Linked DNA regions of Peribacillus simplex NBRC 15720 = DSM 1321. The protein of the gene in region 1 interacts with the protein of each later gene in a pairwise test. Links are inferred from orthologs where the notes say so. Each region holds a gene or a part of one and is shown on either strand. Other genes may lie near its edges.

What was found.
Region 2: the proteins of rlmB (region 1) and tsaE interact in binary tests that used the Escherichia coli proteins (3 or more experiments, as listed by UniProt). The link is inferred for Peribacillus simplex NBRC 15720 = DSM 1321 from one-to-one orthologs.

The regions. Positions count from the first base shown.
Region 1 is NZ_CP017704.1:2,454,899-2,464,719, forward strand. The notes cover bases 3,834-6,712. They hold rlmB (23S rRNA (guanosine(2251)-2'-O)-methyltransferase RlmB), read right to left. Parts: upstream 5,706-6,712; coding sequence 4,962-5,705; downstream 3,834-4,961. Other genes in these bases: sigH (RNA polymerase sporulation sigma factor SigH), read right to left, coding at 3,834-4,362; BS1321_RS11710 (NYN domain-containing protein), read right to left, coding at 4,448-4,957; BS1321_RS11720 (Mini-ribonuclease 3), read right to left, coding at 5,702-6,124; cysS (cysteine--tRNA ligase), read right to left, coding at 6,128-6,712. Also shown: rplL (50S ribosomal protein L7/L12), read right to left, coding at 1-152; rplJ (50S ribosomal protein L10), read right to left, coding at 216-716; rplA (50S ribosomal protein L1), read right to left, coding at 953-1,648; rplK (50S ribosomal protein L11), read right to left, coding at 1,753-2,178; transcription termination/antitermination protein NusG, read right to left, coding at 2,353-2,886; preprotein translocase subunit SecE, read right to left, coding at 3,144-3,326; rpmG (50S ribosomal protein L33), read right to left, coding at 3,378-3,527; more of sigH, read right to left, coding at 3,730-3,833; more of cysS, read right to left, coding at 6,713-7,525; cysE (serine O-acetyltransferase), read right to left, coding at 7,527-8,177; gltX (glutamate--tRNA ligase), read right to left, coding at 8,553-9,821. UniProt on the Escherichia coli protein: Specifically methylates the ribose of guanosine 2251 in 23S rRNA.
Region 2 is NZ_CP017704.1:2,268,371-2,278,094, reverse strand. What follows is about bases 3,829-6,610. They hold tsaE (tRNA (adenosine(37)-N6)-threonylcarbamoyltransferase complex ATPase subunit type 1 TsaE), read left to right. Parts: upstream 3,829-4,884; coding sequence 4,885-5,337; downstream 5,338-6,610. Other genes in these bases: tsaD (tRNA (adenosine(37)-N6)-threonylcarbamoyltransferase complex transferase subunit TsaD), read left to right, coding at 6,501-6,610; rimI (ribosomal protein S18-alanine N-acetyltransferase), read left to right, coding at 6,052-6,504; tsaB (tRNA (adenosine(37)-N6)-threonylcarbamoyltransferase complex dimerization subunit type 1 TsaB), read left to right, coding at 5,337-6,029. In the rest of the region: more of tsaD, read left to right, coding at 6,611-7,514; BS1321_RS10685 (ABC transporter ATP-binding protein), read right to left, coding at 7,794-9,713. UniProt on the Escherichia coli protein: Required for the formation of a threonylcarbamoyl group on adenosine at position 37 (t(6)A37) in tRNAs that read codons beginning with adenine.

The DNA.
Region 1 (9,821 bases):
GTTTGCTCTTCAGCAGCAGCGCCACCAGCAGCAGCTACAGCTACAGGTGCAGCAGCAGTTACGCCAAATTCTTCTTCGATTGCTTTTACAAGGTCGTTTAATTCTAAAACAGTCATGTTTTTAACTGCTTCTAAGATTTGATCTTTAGTCATTTTTATTTCCTCCTCGAAATGGTTGGTTTTTTTTTGAATCAATAGGCTAAATAAGCGATTAGCTTACGCGCCTTGTTCTTCTTTTTGATCTGCAACTGCTTTTGTAGCAAGAGCAAGTCCGCGCATAGGTGCTTGTAGCACGCTGAGTAGCATTGAAAGTAGGCCTTCGCGTGAAGGTAGTTCTGCAAGAGCTTTAATTTCTTCAGCAGTTGCAACATTTCCTTCGATAACTCCAGCTTTGATTTCTAAAGCTTCATGTTTTTTCGCAAAATCGTTAAGGATTTTTGCTGGCGCAATAACATCTTCAGTTGAGAATGCAATTGCGTTTGGTCCTGTTAATGATTCGTTCAAAGCGCTAAGTTCAGCACTTTCCGCAGCACGACGAGTCATAGAGTTTTTGTAAACTTTAAACTCAACGCCAGCTTCACGAAGTTGCTTACGAAGTTCTGTTAATTCAGCAACAGTCAATCCACGGTAGTCAACAACTACTGTTGATTGGCTTGCAGTTAATTTATCAGTAATCTCAGCAACGATTTTTTGCTTTTGTTCAATAATTGCGTTCATCCTTACACCTCCTGTAGATTTGCTTGAAAACATTTATACCGTTTCAAAGAAAAAGCCTTCATCTCTATTGCAGACATGAAGGCAGTAATTTCAAAAGTCATAGTCAAGGACTATTATTATCGAATTACCTCGGCAGGGAATTAAGCTCGTAACGAGCACCTACTGTCTACGGTACAAATGATATTCATTTATTCACAACAAAACTTATTATAACAATAATAGTTTTGGAATGTCAATTATTTATTGAAAGTAGAAGGATCAACTTTCACGCCAGGGCCCATAGTAGTTGTTACAGAAACGTTTTTCATGTAAGTCCCTTTAGCAGCCGCAGGTTTAACTTTCATTAATGTATCATAGATAGTCGTGAAGTTTTCCACTAGTTTAGCATCTTCGAAAGATACTTTACCGATTGGAGCGTGGATGTTACCAGCTTTATCTACGCGGTATTCAACTTTACCAGCTTTGATTTCATTAACAGCTTTCGTTACGTCGAATGTTACTGTACCAGTTTTAGGGTTAGGCATTAATCCTTTAGGTCCTAATACACGGCCAAGTTTACCAACTTCACCCATCATGTCTGGAGTCGCTACGATTACATCGAATTCGAACCATCCTTGTTGGATTTTGTTGATGAAGTCAGATTCGCCAACGTAGTCAGCACCAGCAGCTTCCGCTTCTTTTGCTTTTTCGCCTTTAGCGAACACTAATACGCGTTGAGTTTTACCAGTACCATTCGGAAGCACAACAGCTCCACGAATTTGTTGGTCAGCTTTCTTAGGGTCTACACCTAAACGGAAAGCAACTTCAACAGTCGCATCGAATTTTGCGAAGTTTGCTTTTTTAGCAACTTCGATTGCTTCAGTTACAGCATAAGCCTTAGAAACTTCTACAAGCTTAGCTGCTTCAAGATACTTTTTACCTTTTTTCGCCATGATATAAATCCTCCTAAATTGTGGTTTTAACGGAATGACCTCCCACGAATAAAGGTTGCGAGTATCAATCGCAACCCCGTAGAAACAAATAGCAATTACATGGATTAGTCTTCGATGACAATACCCATGCTGCGAGCAGTACCTTCAACCATACGCATTGCAGCTTCAACGCTTGCAGCGTTTAGGTCAGGCATTTTAGTTTCAGCAATCTCGCGCACTTGATCACGCTTGACTGTAGCAACTTTTTTACGGTTAGGTTCACCAGAACCAGACTCGATACCAGCTACTTTCTTAAGCAATACTGCAGCCGGTGGAGTTTTTGTAATGAATGTAAATGAACGGTCTTCAAATACCGTGATTTCAACAGGAATAATTAGACCAGCTTGATCTGCTGTACGAGCGTTGAACTCCTTACAGAATCCCATGATGTTTACACCAGCTTGACCTAATGCAGGACCGACCGGCGGTGCAGGATTCGCTTTACCAGCAGGAATTTGCAATTTAACCATTTTAATTACTTTTTTAGCCACGAGACACACCTCCTTATAAGTCCGTGATGTGGTAATAGGGTAATACCCTCCCACTCATCTTGAATTCTTTATATATTAATAAAGAATGCTTGTATCGTTGAGGCCTAAAAATTGAAACATACTGACCTTTGAAATTTTACCACTTTCAAAAGGCAATTTCAAGTTTTTTTCCGTTTATAATTTTTCCACCTGATTAAAATCAAGTTCAACCGGTGTATCACGACCGAACATATTGACTAGGACCCTTACTTTCCCTTTGTCTTTATCAAGTTCTTCAATCGGCCCTGCAAAGGTTGCAAATGGTCCTTCTTTAACTTGAACCGTATCACCGAGTTCAAAATCAACTTCGATTTTACTTTCATCTACGCCCATTCGTTTAAGAACGACTTCAATTTCTTCCGGCAGCAATGCAGTCGGTTTTGACCCAGCTCCAGATGAACCTACGAAACCTGTTACGCCAGGCGTATTCCGGACAACATACCATGAATCATCCGTCATGATGATCTCAACCAATACATAACCTGGAAACACTTTCTTTTTGGTCACTTTCTTTTTGCCATCTTTCACTTCTGTTTCTTCTTCTTCTGGAACTACAACGCGAAAGATCTTGTCTTCCATCCCCATAGTTTCAACACGTTTTTCCAAGTTAGCCTTAACTTTGTTCTCGTAACCTGAATAGGTGTGAACTACATACCAATTCTTTTCCATGTGTTAGGACTTTATCGTCCTTCCCTCCCTGCAATCAATCATTTTCTTTATTAATCTTTATCTTTGAACGTTTTAGCCAAAAAACCATACCGGCGTCAACCCGACTTAGCTAGAATATATTGTGATGATTCATATTACAGCAGTGCTCGATTTTGATCTTCTTCACTTCTTAAAAAAGACAAATTAAAAAACCCGTTTCCGGGCTTTTCTGCTGACACATATTATTCTATCACTATTATACCTTATTTTCGAATCTCTTATTCAATAACCAAGCGAATTAATTCAGAAATGCCCAAATCGACCACTGTAAAGAATAAAGCCATAAACACTACAGTCGTTACTACCACGATTGTATATTTGGTAAGCTCCTTGCGTTTCGGCCAGCTTACCTTTTGCATTTCGCGAGCTACTCCGCTGAAAAATTCGGTAAAACGTTTCATGAATGTATCCTCCAAGCATTAGAAGCTTCTGTCAATCTATTTATAAAACGGTTATTTCGTTTCTTTATGAATCGAGTGTGAGTTGCACGTACTGCAAAATTTCTTGATTTCCAGTCGTTCGCCGCTTGTCGATTGTTTGCTCTCATAACTATAATTCCTTGAACCGCAATCAGTGCAGGCAAGAACTATTTTTTTTCGCATTAGATACACCTATCCTATCTACTATATCCATAAAACCTTATCACGACTGTTTTTTATTGTCAATATCAAAGCGGGTTTAGCCCATTATGGACACCGGAAATCAAAACATAGGTTTACTTAACATCCATTAAAAAATCTTAGTGAATAATAAACTTCCATGTGGAGAAGGGACAGATGAAATTAAGCGGAAAAAGCGGAGGGATTATAAACTGATTTCCCTTACTTCCAGATAGCGCTCGAGCTTTCTTTTCACCCGCTGAAGGGCGTTGTCGATTGACTTAACATGCCGGTTCAACTCTTCCGAAATTTCTTGGTAGGTTTGCCCATCCAGGTAAAGAGCTAACACTTTTCTCTCAAGATCACTCAGGAGCTCGGCCATCTTTAATTCGATATCGTCAAACTCTTCTTGGTTGATGATCAGTTCTTCCGGGTCCAAAACTTTCGTACCCGATATAATATCCATTAGAGTTCGGTCCGATTCCTCATCATAAATGGGCTTGTCCAGGGAAACATAGGAATTGAGCGGAATATGTTTTTGACGTGTTGCTGTTTTGATAGCTGTAATGATCTGCCTTGTAATGCATAGTTCTGCAAATGCTTTAAAAGAAGATAACTTATCCCCTTTAAAATCACGGACTGCTTTATATAAACCAATCATACCTTCTTGCACGATGTCTTCCTTATCGGCACCAATCAAGAAATAAGTCCTTGCCTTCGCTCTTACAAAATTACGATACTTTTGGATCAAATAATCCAGTGCTTCACTGTCTCCAGTGTGCACCAACCCTATCAATTCATCATCCTCAAACTGCAGATACTTTTCGTTCAGCTTCATTCCGAATTTGAGACCCACATTATATCCCCCTGACCTGACTCAGATAGAAATATTATACAGCAGGTAAATTTTACCCGTCAATGGTTCATATTTTACCTCGGCGCCATTTTTCGAAAATTTCTGCCACTTCTTCACTTAAAGGAATTTTAGCCACGGGTCTTATCGTCGTTGTTTTTCTTACATCTTTCTTGATTTCGCCTTGAATTTCTTCCATTTCAATAAGCAGTTCACGAGCGGATTTCCTTAGGGCCCCTTGGCCAAAGATCACCCACTGTTCCGTGAAGTCGGAAGTTGCCACTTGAATTTGCGTTTTGACATTATTCAGTTCAATAGCCATCTTTTCTATTCTTTCATCCGCAGTTTCATTTTCTTTTGTAAAAATTACATCAACATTGTGATTTTTGAATATGCGGGCAATTCCCTGAACATATTGAGCGTCAAATACGACAATTACACGGAATCCGGTAAATGCTTGATATTCCGCCATCATTTCTATCAATCGATCTCTTGCAGCAGCAAGATCCCGTTCTTTTAATTCTCTCAGTTCCGGCCAAGCTCCAATAATGTTATAACCGTCCACCAACAGAATATTCATTGCATCATTGCCCTAGGGGATTTCTTTTTCTATAAACCTCATACATCAATAAACCGGCTGCTACCGATGCATTTAACGAAGTTACTTGTCCTGCCATAGGGAGACGGATGAGAAAATCACATTTATCCTTCATTAACCGGGCCATGCCTTTTCCTTCGCTGCCGATAACAAGTCCGATAGGCATCTTTCCATCCATGTTACGGTAATCATCGCTGCCTTTCGCGTCGGTACCGACTATCCATACCCCACGCTCTTTCAACTCTTCCACTGCTCTTGCCAAATTTGTAACGCGAGCTACCGGAATATATTCGATTGCACCCGTCGAAGCTTTTGCCACTGTTGCCGTCAAGCCCACCGCTCTTCTTTTTGGTATGATGATTCCATGGGCCCCGACTGCATCAGCCGTCCTCATGATCGAACCTAAATTATGCGGGTCTTCAACTTCATCAAGGATCATGAAAAAAGGTGCTTCGTCCCGTTCAGCCGCTTTTGCGAATAGGTCATCCAATTCCACATATTCATATGCAGCCACTTGTGCGATAACGCCTTGATGGATGCCTTCTGCCATTTGGTCAATTTTTTTCTTCGGTACGATTTGCACGAATACCTTCTTTTCCTTCGCCAGACCGATTAGTGGTTGCATCGAGCCTTTTTGTGAGCCCTCGGCTATCCAGATTTTATTAATATCCCGTTCGGAGCGAAGTGCTTCCAATACGGGGTTTCTGCCAATGATATATTCTTCGCTCATGGGTTACTCCCCTTTTCTTCTTCAATGTATTCAATGGATTTTTTGATGAGTTCTTCCATTCTTTCTATTCGACCTGATAAATACAAAAATCCCATAAGTGCCTCGAAGGCTGTACTGTAGCGATATGTTTGCACATCTGTATTCTTCGGTACCGAACCGGATTTTGCATTTCGGCCGCGCCGAACGACAGCCGATTCCTCTTCCGATAACCAATCTGACTCCAGAAAAAAGTGGATGATTTTATTTTGCGCTTTAGCAGCTACAAAAGATGTAGCTTTTTTGTGAAGTAGATTGGGCTTGACCGCTCCTTTTTGAATGAGGTGATGCCGTATATACGTTTCGTATACAGCATCACCTATATATGCTAAAGCAAGACTGTTCAGCATTTTTGCATCTACCTTACTATCGTAATGAAGCATTAATTACCCTCTTTTCCATCTTGTACCTTGAGGGGTATCCTCTAATATGATATTCATGTTTTTCAAGCGATCACGAATTTCATCAGATAACCCAAAGTTGCGGTCTTTCCGCGCTTGAATTCTCTGCTGTATCAACCCTTCAATTTCTTCATCCAATAGCCCCTCTTCTCCAAGAGACAAACCCAGGACAGAAAATAAGTTGTTGAATTTATCAAGGAAAGCCTCAATCACTTCCTTGTCTGTGTTTTTCTCCATCAAGTAATAATTTGCCTGTTTGGAAAGTTCAAAGAGTATGGATATTGCATTAGCTGTGTTGAAATCATCGTCCATTTCCTTAATGAATTGTTCATGTAATTCATTCAGCTTCTCCAACCAAACATCATTATTCTCAGTCAATCCGTCACTTACTTGAAGACGATGCTTTAAGTTTTGATATGATGTCCTTAAGCGATCAAGGGACGCTTTTACATTTTCAAGCACTTCTTCACTATAATTGATGGGATGACGGTAATGTACAGATAACATAAAGAAGCGTAGCACTTGTGGATCATGCTTCTGAATGATGTCATGCACAAGGACGAAATTGCCTAAGGACTTAGACATTTTTTCATTCTCAATATTTATATACCCATTATGCATCCAATAATTCGCAAACGTTTTACCCGTCAATGCTTCGGATTGTGCAATTTCATTTTCATGATGCGGGAAAGCCAGATCTTGACCTCCTGCATGAATATCGATTGTATCGCCCAAATACTTTTTGACCATTGCGGAGCATTCGATATGCCAGCCAGGACGCCCCTTACCCCATGGGCTCTCCCAAGATATTTCATCATCCTTGGCCTTTTTCCAAAGGGCAAAATCAAGGGCATCTTGTTTTTTCTCCCCTATTTCAATACGTGCCCCCACTCGCAGCTCATCGATGGACTGATGTGAAAGTTTTCCATACCCCTCAAACTTACGAGTGCGGTAATACACATCCCCTTCAGATTCATAAGCGAATCCTTTCTCAATTAATGCCGAGATGAATTCAATGATTGCATCCATGTTCTCCATTACGGTTGGGTGAGCATCCGCTTTTTTGCAACCCAATGCTGACACGTCTTCAAAATAAGCCTTGATGAAACGCTCTGATATGGTAGGGACATCTTCCCCCAATTCTTTTGCCGCACGAATCAGCTTATCATCCACATCCGTAAAGTTCGAAACGAATTGCACATCATAACCACGGTAATCCAAATACCTACGAACTGCATCGAATACGATTGCTGGTCTTGCATTACCAATATGAATGTAATTATAGACAGTTGGTCCGCATACGTACATCTTCACCTTTCCCTCTTCAATCGGGACGAAGGTTTCCTTTTTTCTTGTAGCTGTGTTATATATTTTAATCGCCATATTATAGACTCCTTTCTTCCTGCTTCTGCTCAGCCAACTTCGCTCTTAAGGCCCTGATTTCACTATCCAATTCCTTAAAGCGATCAGCGATTGGATCAGGAAGATCTGAATGATTTAGGTCTTTTTTGATTTTGATGCCATCTTGAATGACCACTTTGCCTGGAATGCCCACCACTGTAGAATTAGGCGGCACTTCCTTTAAAACGACCGATCCTGCACCGATTTTTGAGTTTTCCCCAACAGTGATGGAACCCAGCACTTTTGCTCCTGTAGCAATCAACACATTATCCTTTATCGTAGGATGTCGTTTTCCCTTTTCCTTTCCTGTCCCCCCAAGGGTTACACCTTGAAAGACAGATACATTGTCGCCAATCTCACAAGTTTCGCCAATGACGATCCCCATTCCATGGTCAATGAAGAAACGACGGCCAATGGTAGCCCCTGGATGAATTTCAATTCCGGTAAAAAACCGACTGATTTGAGATATACTTCTTGCCAGGAAAAAGAATTTCTTCTTAAATAGTGCGTGAGCCATCCTATGACTCCAAATTGCATGTAAACCCGCGTACGTCAATATGACTTCCAAATAGCTGCGCGCAGCAGGATCTTGATCAAAAACCACTTCGATATCCTCTTTAAACATCTTTAACAAAATGATTCCCCCTATGTTCCGTCCTTTTCCAACATCCCCTTTTGAAGCTTTTAAAGCATATAAAAAAGCGTCTCTGTCCAAATAGACAGAGACGCTTAAAGCGCGGTTCCACTCTGTTTGGAATGTAAGAATCAGGTAAAGCTTTTTCCTGTTTTTCCATCCCCAACTTTAATCCCTGTAACGGAGGACATTCCGCCTGTGCCTACTATAGGTTAGTTCAGCAAAGGACTCAAGGGTGCATTTCAGAAAACGAGAGGCTTGAACCACTTTCAGCAGGTTATGGTTCTCTCTAAAAAGCTTCGTTTACTTACTTCTCCCCATCTACGCGTTCTTTTGTAAGATTATTAAATACTATATTACATTTTCGACAAATTGTTAATATAAAATACTCTGAATACGCTGTTTAATTTTTTCTTTGCCCAGTAATGAAATCGCCTTAGGCAAGTCAGGACCATGTGTTTGACCCGTGACGGCCGCCCTTATCGGCATAAATAATTTTTTCCCTTTATGACCTGTGCTTTTTTGTACGGCTTTAATCGATTTCTTGATTTCATCCGCGTTAAATTCTTCAAGCCCTTCGATCTCCTGAAGGAAAGCTTTCATGACTTCCGGTACCTGTTCTTCAGCCAGTACTTCCTTAGCTTCTTCCTCGAACACGACCTCATCCTTGAAAAATAGTTCAGATAGCTCAACTATTTCCGCTCCATAGCTCATCTGCTCTTGAAAAAGGGAAACTAGCCCATGTACCCACTCTTCTTCTTCGGCAGTCAGTGTCGCTGAAACCTTCCCGGCTTTAATTAAGTGAGGCATTGACAATTCCACTGCACGATTTCCGTCCAATTGCTTCACATATTGGTTATTCATCCATGTAAGCTTTTGTTTATCGAAAAGTGCAGGTGATTTAGACAACCGATCAGCATCGAATAGATTAATGAATTCTTCCTTCGTGAAAATCTCTTCTTCCCCGACCGGAGACCATCCTAGTAATGTAATGAAATTGAATAAAGCTTCAGGTACATAACCAAGCTCTTCATATTGCTCAATGAATTGAATGATCGACTCATCACGTTTACTCAGTTTCTTCCTGCTTTCGTTTACAATCAGCGTCATATGTCCGAATACCGGCGGTTCCCAGCCGAAAGCTTCATAAATCATCAATTGTTTTGGAGTATTGGAGATATGATCATCACCGCGAAGGACATGGGAAATCTTCATCAAGTGATCATCGACGGCCACTGCAAAGTTATAGGTTGGAATGCCATCTTTTTTAACGATGACAAAATCACCAAAGCCATCTGTTTCAAACGAAACGTCGTCCTTAACCATATCTTTGAAAGTAAGGACCTTCCCAGCTGGAACGGCAAAACGAATGCTAGGCTTTCTTCCTTCAGCCACTAGTTTCGCTTGCTCTTCTTCAGTTAAATGCTTGCACTTCCCTGAATATTTTGGCGTTTCATTACGCTCGACCTGTCCTTCACGTTCAGCTTCAAGCTCTTCTTCCGTACAATAGCATTTATATGCCAAACCCTTATCTAAAAGCTCTTGATACAATTCCTGATAAAGGTCGTTCCTTTCGGATTGACGATATGGCCCGTATTCACCGCCAACATCAACACCTTCATCCCAATCCATACCAAGCCATTT
Region 2 (9,724 bases), 190 kb from region 1 along the record:
AAATGCGTAGAGATTTGGAGGAACACCAGTGGCGAAGGCGACTTTCTGGTCTGTAACTGACACTGAGGCGCGAAAGCGTGGGGAGCAAACAGGATTAGATACCCTGGTAGTCCACGCCGTAAACGATGAGTGCTAAGTGTTAGAGGGTTTCCGCCCTTTAGTGCTGCAGCTAACGCATTAAGCACTCCGCCTGGGGAGTACGGCCGCAAGGCTGAAACTCAAAGGAATTGACGGGGGCCCGCACAAGCGGTGGAGCATGTGGTTTAATTCGAAGCAACGCGAAGAACCTTACCAGGTCTTGACATCCTCTGACAACCCTAGAGATAGGGCTTTCCCCTTCGGGGGACAGAGTGACAGGTGGTGCATGGTTGTCGTCAGCTCGTGTCGTGAGATGTTGGGTTAAGTCCCGCAACGAGCGCAACCCTTGATCTTAGTTGCCAGCATTCAGTTGGGCACTCTAAGGTGACTGCCGGTGACAAACCGGAGGAAGGTGGGGATGACGTCAAATCATCATGCCCCTTATGACCTGGGCTACACACGTGCTACAATGGATGGTACAAAGGGCTGCAAACCTGCGAAGGTAAGCGAATCCCATAAAGCCATTCTCAGTTCGGATTGTAGGCTGCAACTCGCCTACATGAAGCCGGAATCGCTAGTAATCGCGGATCAGCATGCCGCGGTGAATACGTTCCCGGGCCTTGTACACACCGCCCGTCACACCACGAGAGTTTGTAACACCCGAAGTCGGTGAGGTAACCTTCATGGAGCCAGCCGCCTAAGGTGGGACAGATGATTGGGGTGAAGTCGTAACAAGGTAGCCGTATCGGAAGGTGCGGCTGGATCACCTCCTTTCTAAGGATAATTACGAGAGCGCTTTTGTTTTGTTCAGTTTTGAATGAGTAATTCATTCAGATAGGAAAGATAAACATCACGATGTGATGGATTCTTTCTGCTTTGTTCCTTGAAAACTAGATAATAGATAGAAGGCAATTAATTTTTTTCAAAGCATCTGTAAGATCTTTTTTAACGGTTAAGTTAGAAAGGGCGCACGGTGGATGCCTTGGCACTAGGAGCCGATGAAGGACGGGACTAACACCGATATGCTTCGGGGAGCTGTAAGTAAGCTTTGATCCGGAGATTTCCGAATGGGGAAACCCACTGTTCGTAATGGAACAGTATCTTTACCTGAATACATAGGGTACTGAAGGCAGACCCGGGGAACTGAAACATCTAAGTACCCGGAGGAAGAGAAAGCAAATGCGATTTCCTGAGTAGCGGCGAGCGAAACGGAATTAGCCCAAACCAAGAGGCTTGCCTCTTGGGGTTGTAGGACACTCAACATGGAGTTACAAAGGAACGGGGTAAATGAAGTGATCTGGAAAGGTCCGTCAAAGAAGGTAAAAACCCTGTAGTTGAAACTTCGTTCCCTCCTGAGTGGATCCTGAGTACGGCGGGACACGAGAAATCCCGTCGGAAGCAGGGAGGACCATCTCCCAAGGCTAAATACTCCCTAGTGACCGATAGTGAACCAGTACCGTGAGGGAAAGGTGAAAAGCACCCCGGAAGGGGAGTGAAATAGATCCTGAAACCGTGTGCCTACAAGTAGTCAAAGCCCGTTAATGGGTAATGGCGTGCCTTTTGTAGAATGAACCGGCGAGTTACGATTTCATGCGAGGTTAAGTTGATAAGACGGAGCCGCAGCGAAAGCGAGTCTGAATAGGGCGAATGAGTATGAGGTCGTAGACCCGAAACCAGGTGATCTACCCATGTCCAGGGTGAAGTTCAGGTAACACTGAATGGAGGCCCGAACCCACGCACGTTGAAAAGTGCGGGGATGAGGTGTGGGTAGCGGAGAAATTCCAATCGAACCTGGAGATAGCTGGTTCTCTCCGAAATAGCTTTAGGGCTAGCCTCAAGATGAGAGTATTGGAGGTAGAGCACTGATTGGACTAGGGGCCCCCAACGGGTTACCGAATTCAGTCAAACTCCGAATGCCAAATACTTATTCTTGGGAGTCAGACTGCGAGTGATAAGATCCGTAGTCGAAAGGGAAACAGCCCAGACCACCAGCTAAGGTCCCAAAGTATACGTTAAGTGGAAAAGGATGTGGAGTTGCTTAGACAACCAGGATGTTGGCTCAGAAGCAGCCACCATTTAAAGAGTGCGTAATAGCTCACTGGTCGAGTGACTCCGCGCCGAAAATGTACCGGGGCTAAACGTATCACCGAAGCTGTGGATTGACACCGTATGGTGTCGATGGTAGGAGAGCGTTCTAAGGGCGTTGAAGTCAGACCGGAAGGACTGGTGGAGCGCTTAGAAGTGAGAATGCCGGTATGAGTAGCGAAAGAAGGGTGAGAATCCCTTCCACCGAATGCCTAAGGTTTCCTGAGGAAGGCTCGTCCGCTCAGGGTTAGTCGGGACCTAAGCCGAGGCCGAAAGGCGTAGGCGATGGACAACAGGTTGATATTCCTGTACCACCTATACATCGTTTGAACGATGGGGGGACGCAGAAGGATAGGGTAAGCGCGCTGTTGGATATGCGCGTCCAAGCAGTTAGGCCGGAAACGAGGCAAATCCCGTTTCCATTAAGGCGGAGCTGTGATGGCGAGGGAAATATAGTACCGAAGTTCCTGATTCCACGCTGCCAAGAAAAGCCTCTAGTGAGATGTAAGGTGCCCGTACCGCAAACCGACACAGGTAGGCGAGGAGAGAATCCTAAGGTGTGCGAGAGAACTCTCGTTAAGGAACTCGGCAAAATGACCCCGTAACTTCGGGAGAAGGGGTGCTTTTTAGGGTGAATAGCCCAGAAAAGCCGCAGTGAATAGGCCCAGGCGACTGTTTAGCAAAAACACAGGTCTCTGCGAAGCCGCAAGGCGAAGTATAGGGGCTGACACCTGCCCGGTGCTGGAAGGTTAAGGGGAGAGGTTAGCGCAAGCGAAGCTTTGAACCGAAGCCCCAGTAAACGGCGGCCGTAACTATAACGGTCCTAAGGTAGCGAAATTCCTTGTCGGGTAAGTTCCGACCCGCACGAAAGGTGTAACGATCTGGGCACTGTCTCAACGAGAGACTCGGTGAAATTATAGTACCTGTGAAGATGCAGGTTACCCGCGACAGGACGGAAAGACCCCGTGGAGCTTTACTGCAGCCTGATATTGAATTTTGGTACAGCTTGTACAGGATAGGTAGGAGCCTGAGAAGCCGGAGCGCTAGCTTCGGTGGAGGCGTTGGTGGGATACTACCCTGGCTGTATTGAAATTCTAACCCGCGCCCCTTATCGGGGTGGGAGACAGTGTCAGGTGGGCAGTTTGACTGGGGCGGTCGCCTCCTAAAGAGTAACGGAGGCGCCCAAAGGTTCCCTCAGAATGGTTGGAAATCATTCGTAGAGTGTAAAGGCACAAGGGAGCTTGACTGCGAGACCTACAAGTCGAGCAGGGACGAAAGTCGGGCTTAGTGATCCGGTGGTTCCGCATGGAAGGGCCATCGCTCAACGGATAAAAGCTACCCCGGGGATAACAGGCTTATCTCCCCCAAGAGTCCACATCGACGGGGAGGTTTGGCACCTCGATGTCGGCTCATCGCATCCTGGGGCTGTAGTCGGTCCCAAGGGTTGGGCTGTTCGCCCATTAAAGCGGTACGCGAGCTGGGTTCAGAACGTCGTGAGACAGTTCGGTCCCTATCCGTCGCGGGCGCAGGAAATTTGAGAGGAGCTGTCCTTAGTACGAGAGGACCGGGATGGACGCACCGCTGGTGTACCAGTTGTCTTGCCAAAGGCATAGCTGGGTAGCTACGTGCGGACGGGATAAGTGCTGAAAGCATCTAAGCATGAAGCCCCCCTCAAGATGAGATTTCCCATGGCGCAAGCTAGTAAGATCCCTGAAAGATGATCAGGTTGATAGGTCAGAGGTGGAAGCGTGGCGACATGTGGAGCTGACTGATACTAATAGATCGAGGACTTAACCAACGCTTTAAAAAAATGAAATACCTTCTTATTATCTAGTTTTGAAGGAACAACGTTCCTTTTATGTTTGGTGGCGATAGCGAAGAGGTCACACCCGTTCCCATTCCGAACACGGCAGTTAAGCTCTTCAGCGCCGATGGTAGTTGGGGGTTTCCCCCTGTGAGAGTAGGACGCCGCCAAGCTATAATCTTTGTATTCTTTTTGAGTAAATGGGAATACTTAATTTATAAAAGTAACATTTATACCGTCGCGGGGTGGAGCAGTCCGGTAGCTCGTCGGGCTCATAACCCGAAGGTCGCAGGTTCAAATCCTGTCCCCGCAATCATGAAAAAAACGAAACTTAGGTTTCGTTTTTTTGTTTTATCTGAAATACCTTCTAATATTATCTAGTTTTGAAGGAATGAAATTTTCTTCTTGCATTCTGATCTCATACATGATATGATAATGGATGTAATGTAAAAAAGATATAATGTTTGGTGGCGATAGCGAAGAGGTCACACCCGTTCCCATTCCGAACACGGCAGTTAAGCTCTTCAGCGCCGATGGTAGTTGGGGGTTTCCCCCTGTGAGAGTAGGACGCCGCCAAGCTATAATCTTTGTATTCTTTTTGAGTAAATGGGAATACTTAATTTATAAAAGTAACATTTATACCGTCGCGGGGTGGAGCAGTCCGGTAGCTCGTCGGGCTCATAACCCGAAGGTCGCAGGTTCAAATCCTGTCCCCGCAATCATGAAAAAAACGAAACTTAGGTTTCGTTTTTTTGTTTTATCTGAAATTCGAATAATTATGTCCCTAACTTATTTGTTTCTTCTTTTGAAACAAGGTAAACTACATATAGAATGGTTGTTGTTCCATAATATTGCGTTTATGGTACTCGACATGAACTATAGGACGTTTTCCTAATAATGATAAAGGTGATTGATATATGCAACATGTTGAATTGATTTCTCAGAATGAGGAAGAAACAGCGCAATTTGCGCATAAATTGGCACAAAAGCTTTCGAGTGGAGATGTGCTGGCTTTAGAAGGTGACTTGGGTGCAGGGAAGACGGCATTCACAAAAGTGCTGGCTAAAGGATTAGGTGTTACCAGAATGGTGAATAGCCCTACCTTTACTATAATAAAGGAGTACATGGGTCGCTTGCCTTTATATCATATGGATGTCTATAGGGTAAGTGAATCCGAAGAAGATTTAGGCTTTGATGAATATTTTGATGGTTATGGTGTGACTGTCGTTGAATGGGCCCATTTAATAAAGGATCACCTTCCAGAGGAAATCTTGACCATTTATATTTATCGTCTGGGCGATACAAGCAGGCGTATTGTTTTGGAAGCCAAAGGCGAACGATATGTAAAGTTATGTAAGGAGATTATTTGATGAAGGTTTTAGCTATAGATACATCGAATTTTACATTAGGGATTGCACTGGTTAACGGGAGTCAAGTAATTGGCGAGTATACGACGAACTTAAAGAAAAATCATTCGGTGCGGGTAATGCCAGCAATTGAAACGTTGCTGAGGGATTGTGATACTAAACCGAAGGAATTGACTAAGATAGTGGTCGCTCAAGGTCCAGGCTCCTATACAGGGGTCAGGATTGGAGTGACGATTGCGAAAAGCTTGGCCTGGACGCTTCAGATTCCGTTATCAGGTGTTTCCAGCTTAGAGGTTTTAGCTGCTAATGGACGTTATTTTAACGGGTTGATATCTCCCTTATTCGATGCAAGAAGAGGGCAGATTTATACTGGATTATATGAAATGGAAAAGGATTCTCTAAAGACAGTCATTGAAGATTGTAATATACTATCCTCTGATTGGGCGATTCAATTGAAGGAATTAAATCGTCCTGTTTTATTTGTTGGTCAAGATGTGGACATCCATCGGGATGCAATTACGGATGCATTAGGCGAATTAGCGGTATTTGCTCCAGTACAGTCATATAATTCAAGGCCAAGCGAACTGGCCTTTATTGGCCTTGATAAGACTGAAGTGGATGTTCACCAGTTTGTACCGAATTATATCCGGATGGCTGAAGCAGAAGCTAAGTGGCTTGAACAGCAGGGGAAATAAACAAGGAAAGCGACCGATTATTATGAGTAAAACATTGACGTTCCGAAAGATGAATACGGAAGATATCGACCAAGTGCTTAATGTGGAAAAGCAGTCCTTTACTTTACCTTGGAGCCGGGAAGCCTTTTTTAATGAATTGAATCATAATCAATATGCTGTATACATGGTGATAGAGGATGAAGGGAACATTGCCGGTTATTGCGGTGCATGGATCGTCATTGATGAATCGCACATTACCAATATAGCGATATTACCTGAATACCGAGGGCAAAAGCTTGGAGAAGCTTTGCTCAGGAAGATGATTGAAATCTCCATTTCGATGGGTGTGGTGAGGATGACGCTTGAGGTCCGTGTCAGTAATGCAGTAGCCATTTCGCTTTATGAAAAACTAGGTTTCCAAAAGGGTGGAATCCGAAAAAATTATTATACAGACAATCAAGAAGATGCTTATGTTATGTGGGTGAATTTTTCATGAAAAAAGATCAATTTATATTAGGAATTGAAACGAGCTGCGATGAAACTGCGGCAGCTGTCATAAAAAATGGAACGGAGATACTGAGTAATGTCGTGGCTTCACAAATCGAAAGCCATAAACGTTTTGGCGGTGTCGTCCCAGAAATAGCATCCCGTCATCATGTAGAACAAATTACGATTGTTCTTGAAGAAGCACTGCTACAAGCCGGTGTTACATATGAAGACTTGGATGCCATTGCCGTTACAGAAGGTCCCGGACTTGTAGGGGCACTATTAATAGGTGTGAATGCGGCGAAGGCTGTAGCTTTCGCACATGGAATCCCGATTGTCGGTACGCATCATATCGCGGGTCATATCTATGCAAATCGACTTATTCAGGAGATCGAATATCCTGCGCTTTCTTTGGTCGTTTCGGGAGGTCATACGGAATTGGTGCTTTTAGAAGAACCGGGTTCGTTCAAGGTGATAGGGGAGACGCGGGATGATGCAGCAGGAGAGGCGTATGATAAAGTGGCTCGAACCTTGGGGCTCCCTTATCCTGGTGGGCCTCATATCGATAGGCTTGCACAAGAAGGCTCACCATCTTTGAAACTGCCTCGGGCATGGTTGGATGGCAGCTATGACTTTTCTTTCAGCGGGTTGAAATCAGCTGTGATCAACACTTTGCATAATGCAGAACAGCGCGGGGAAAAAATTGAACCTAAAGATTTAGCTGCAAGTTTCCAAGCAAGCGTCATAGAAGTGCTTGTAATGAAAGCTGTAAAGGCTGCAAAGGAATATAATGTGAAGCAGGTATTGCTTGCTGGAGGAGTTGCGGCAAATAAAGGCCTTAGGGAAGCATTAACGGAAGCTTTTAATGATTTACCTATGGATATATCCATTCCGCCCCTCTATCTTTGTACGGACAATGCCGCCATGATCGGTGCTGCTGGCAGTGTCATGTTTGAAAAGGGAAAACGATCTGGTTTGGACTTGAACGGAAATCCTGGATTGGATATAGAAGCATTTTAATTGACGAGAAGGCAGGATCCCAAACTTCGGAATCCTGTCTTTTTTGTCCTGTTAATAAAAAAATAGAATATTCTGTGGATAAAGTTTTTTTGATAATCATAATGCATGTGTATAAAGTGGTGTTTTTGTGGATAAGTGGATATGTTTCTGTGGATAATGTGTATAACTCAAATTAATGGCTAATGAGCGGTAAGTGATTTGTTAACAAGTTTGTGGATAACTTTCGTGAAACAGTTTAATTGGAAAAGAAAAGACCGAGTCATTTGACTCGGTCAATTGTCATTCTTCCAGTTCAGCCCATTCTTCGAGAAGCTGGTCCAAACTTTCCTGTGCATTATCAAGCTTTGCTTGGACTTCCATTACTTTTTCGTGATCCTGGAAAACATTTGGATCACAAAGGAGGTCATTATATTCGTTTATTTCGGTTTCAAGAAGCTCCATGGCTGTCTCGATTTCCTCAATGCGACGTTTTCGCTGGCGTTCAGCTTTTTTTGCTTCTTTATCAATTTTGTAATTTGTTTTTTCTACGGCTGTATCTAATGTTTTCGCCTGATCCTGCTGTTCAAGTGCTTGGATTTCCGCTTGCTCCTGTTTCTTCTCTAAATAGTAATCATAATCACCGAGGAATTCTTCATTGCCGTCTTTGGAGAGTTCTATCACTTTCGTTGCTATCCGATTTATGAAATAACGGTCATGTGAAACGAATAGAATAGTTCCCGGATAATCGATCAATGCGTTTTCAAGCACCAATTTACTATCGAGGTCCAAATGGTTTGTTGGTTCATCAAGAATTAAAAAATTCCCTTTTTCCATCATCATTTTGGCTAGCGCAAGCCGAGCCTTTTCGCCCCCGCTTAGTGTGGAAACGATTTTCAAAACATCGTCCCCGCTAAATAGGAAATTACCGAGTACGGTGCGAATGTCCTTTTCCGGTTTAAGGGGATAGTCGTCCCATAATTCATTGAGTACGCGTTTATTGGAAACAAGGTTAGCTTGTTCTTGATCGTAGTAGCTGACTTCTACGTTCGTTCCAAAACGGAAGTCCCCAGAAAGTGCAGGCAGATTAGAGATGATCGTTTTCAGTAACGTTGATTTTCCGACTCCATTTGGGCCAACAAGAGCTATGCTCTCTCCTTTTGTCATCCGGGAATTTATATTCTTTGATACAGTTTCCCCTTCGTATCCGATAGCCAGGTCCTGAAGGTGGAGTACTTCATTTCCGCTTTGCCTTTCAATTTGAAAAGAAAAATTCGCGGATTTTTCATCACCTTGCGGCTTGTCCAATAGATCCATCTTTTCGAGCTGTTTGCGTCTGCTTTGTGCTCTTTTCGTGGTGGAAGCCCTTGTGATATTACGTTGGACAAAGTCGCGAAGCTTTTCAATTTCCCCTTGTTGCTTCTCGAACAGTTTCATGTCCCGCTCATAATCTTCCGCTTTTCCCTCTAGGTAAGAACTATAATTACCATGGTATTTTTTCATGTTATTCCGGGAAATCTCATATACCAGGTTTACTACTTTATCTAAAAAATAACGGTCATGGGAAACAATAAGGACAGCTCCCTGGTAGCTTTGTAAATATTGTTCAAGCCAAGAGAGGGTTTCGATATCCAAATGGTTCGTCGGCTCATCCAGAATCAATATATCCGGTTTCCTTAAAAGCAGTTTTCCTAATGCAAGCCTTGTTTTTTGCCCACCGCTTAAAGTGGAAATTGGGGTAGAATAGTCAAAGTCAGCAAACTGAAGTCCATGCAATACGGAACGGATATCCGCTTCATATTGATAACCGCCCTTCTCTTTGAATGCCACCATCAAAGTGTCGTATTCATTCAGCACTTTTTGGTAAATTGTTTCGTTTTCAAAGATGTCAGGTCTGGCCATATCAGCCTCAAGGCGACGCAGTTCCTTTTCTTGCTCTATAAGGTCCGTGAATACAGTCAGCATCTCATCCCAAATGGTCAGTTCGGATTCCAATCCCGTATCCTGGGCCATATAGCCGATGGTGACGCCTTTTGGTTTGATTATTTCACCGCCATCATGGGAAAGCTGCCCGGCTATGATTTTTAGCAAAGTGGATTTACCGGCGCCATTTCGGCCGACAAGTGCAATTCGATCTTTATTTTGAACTTCGAGCTTCATATTTGATAAAATAAGTTCAGCTCCATAATATTTCGATAGTTGATTGATTTGTAATAAAATCATAGATTTCACCT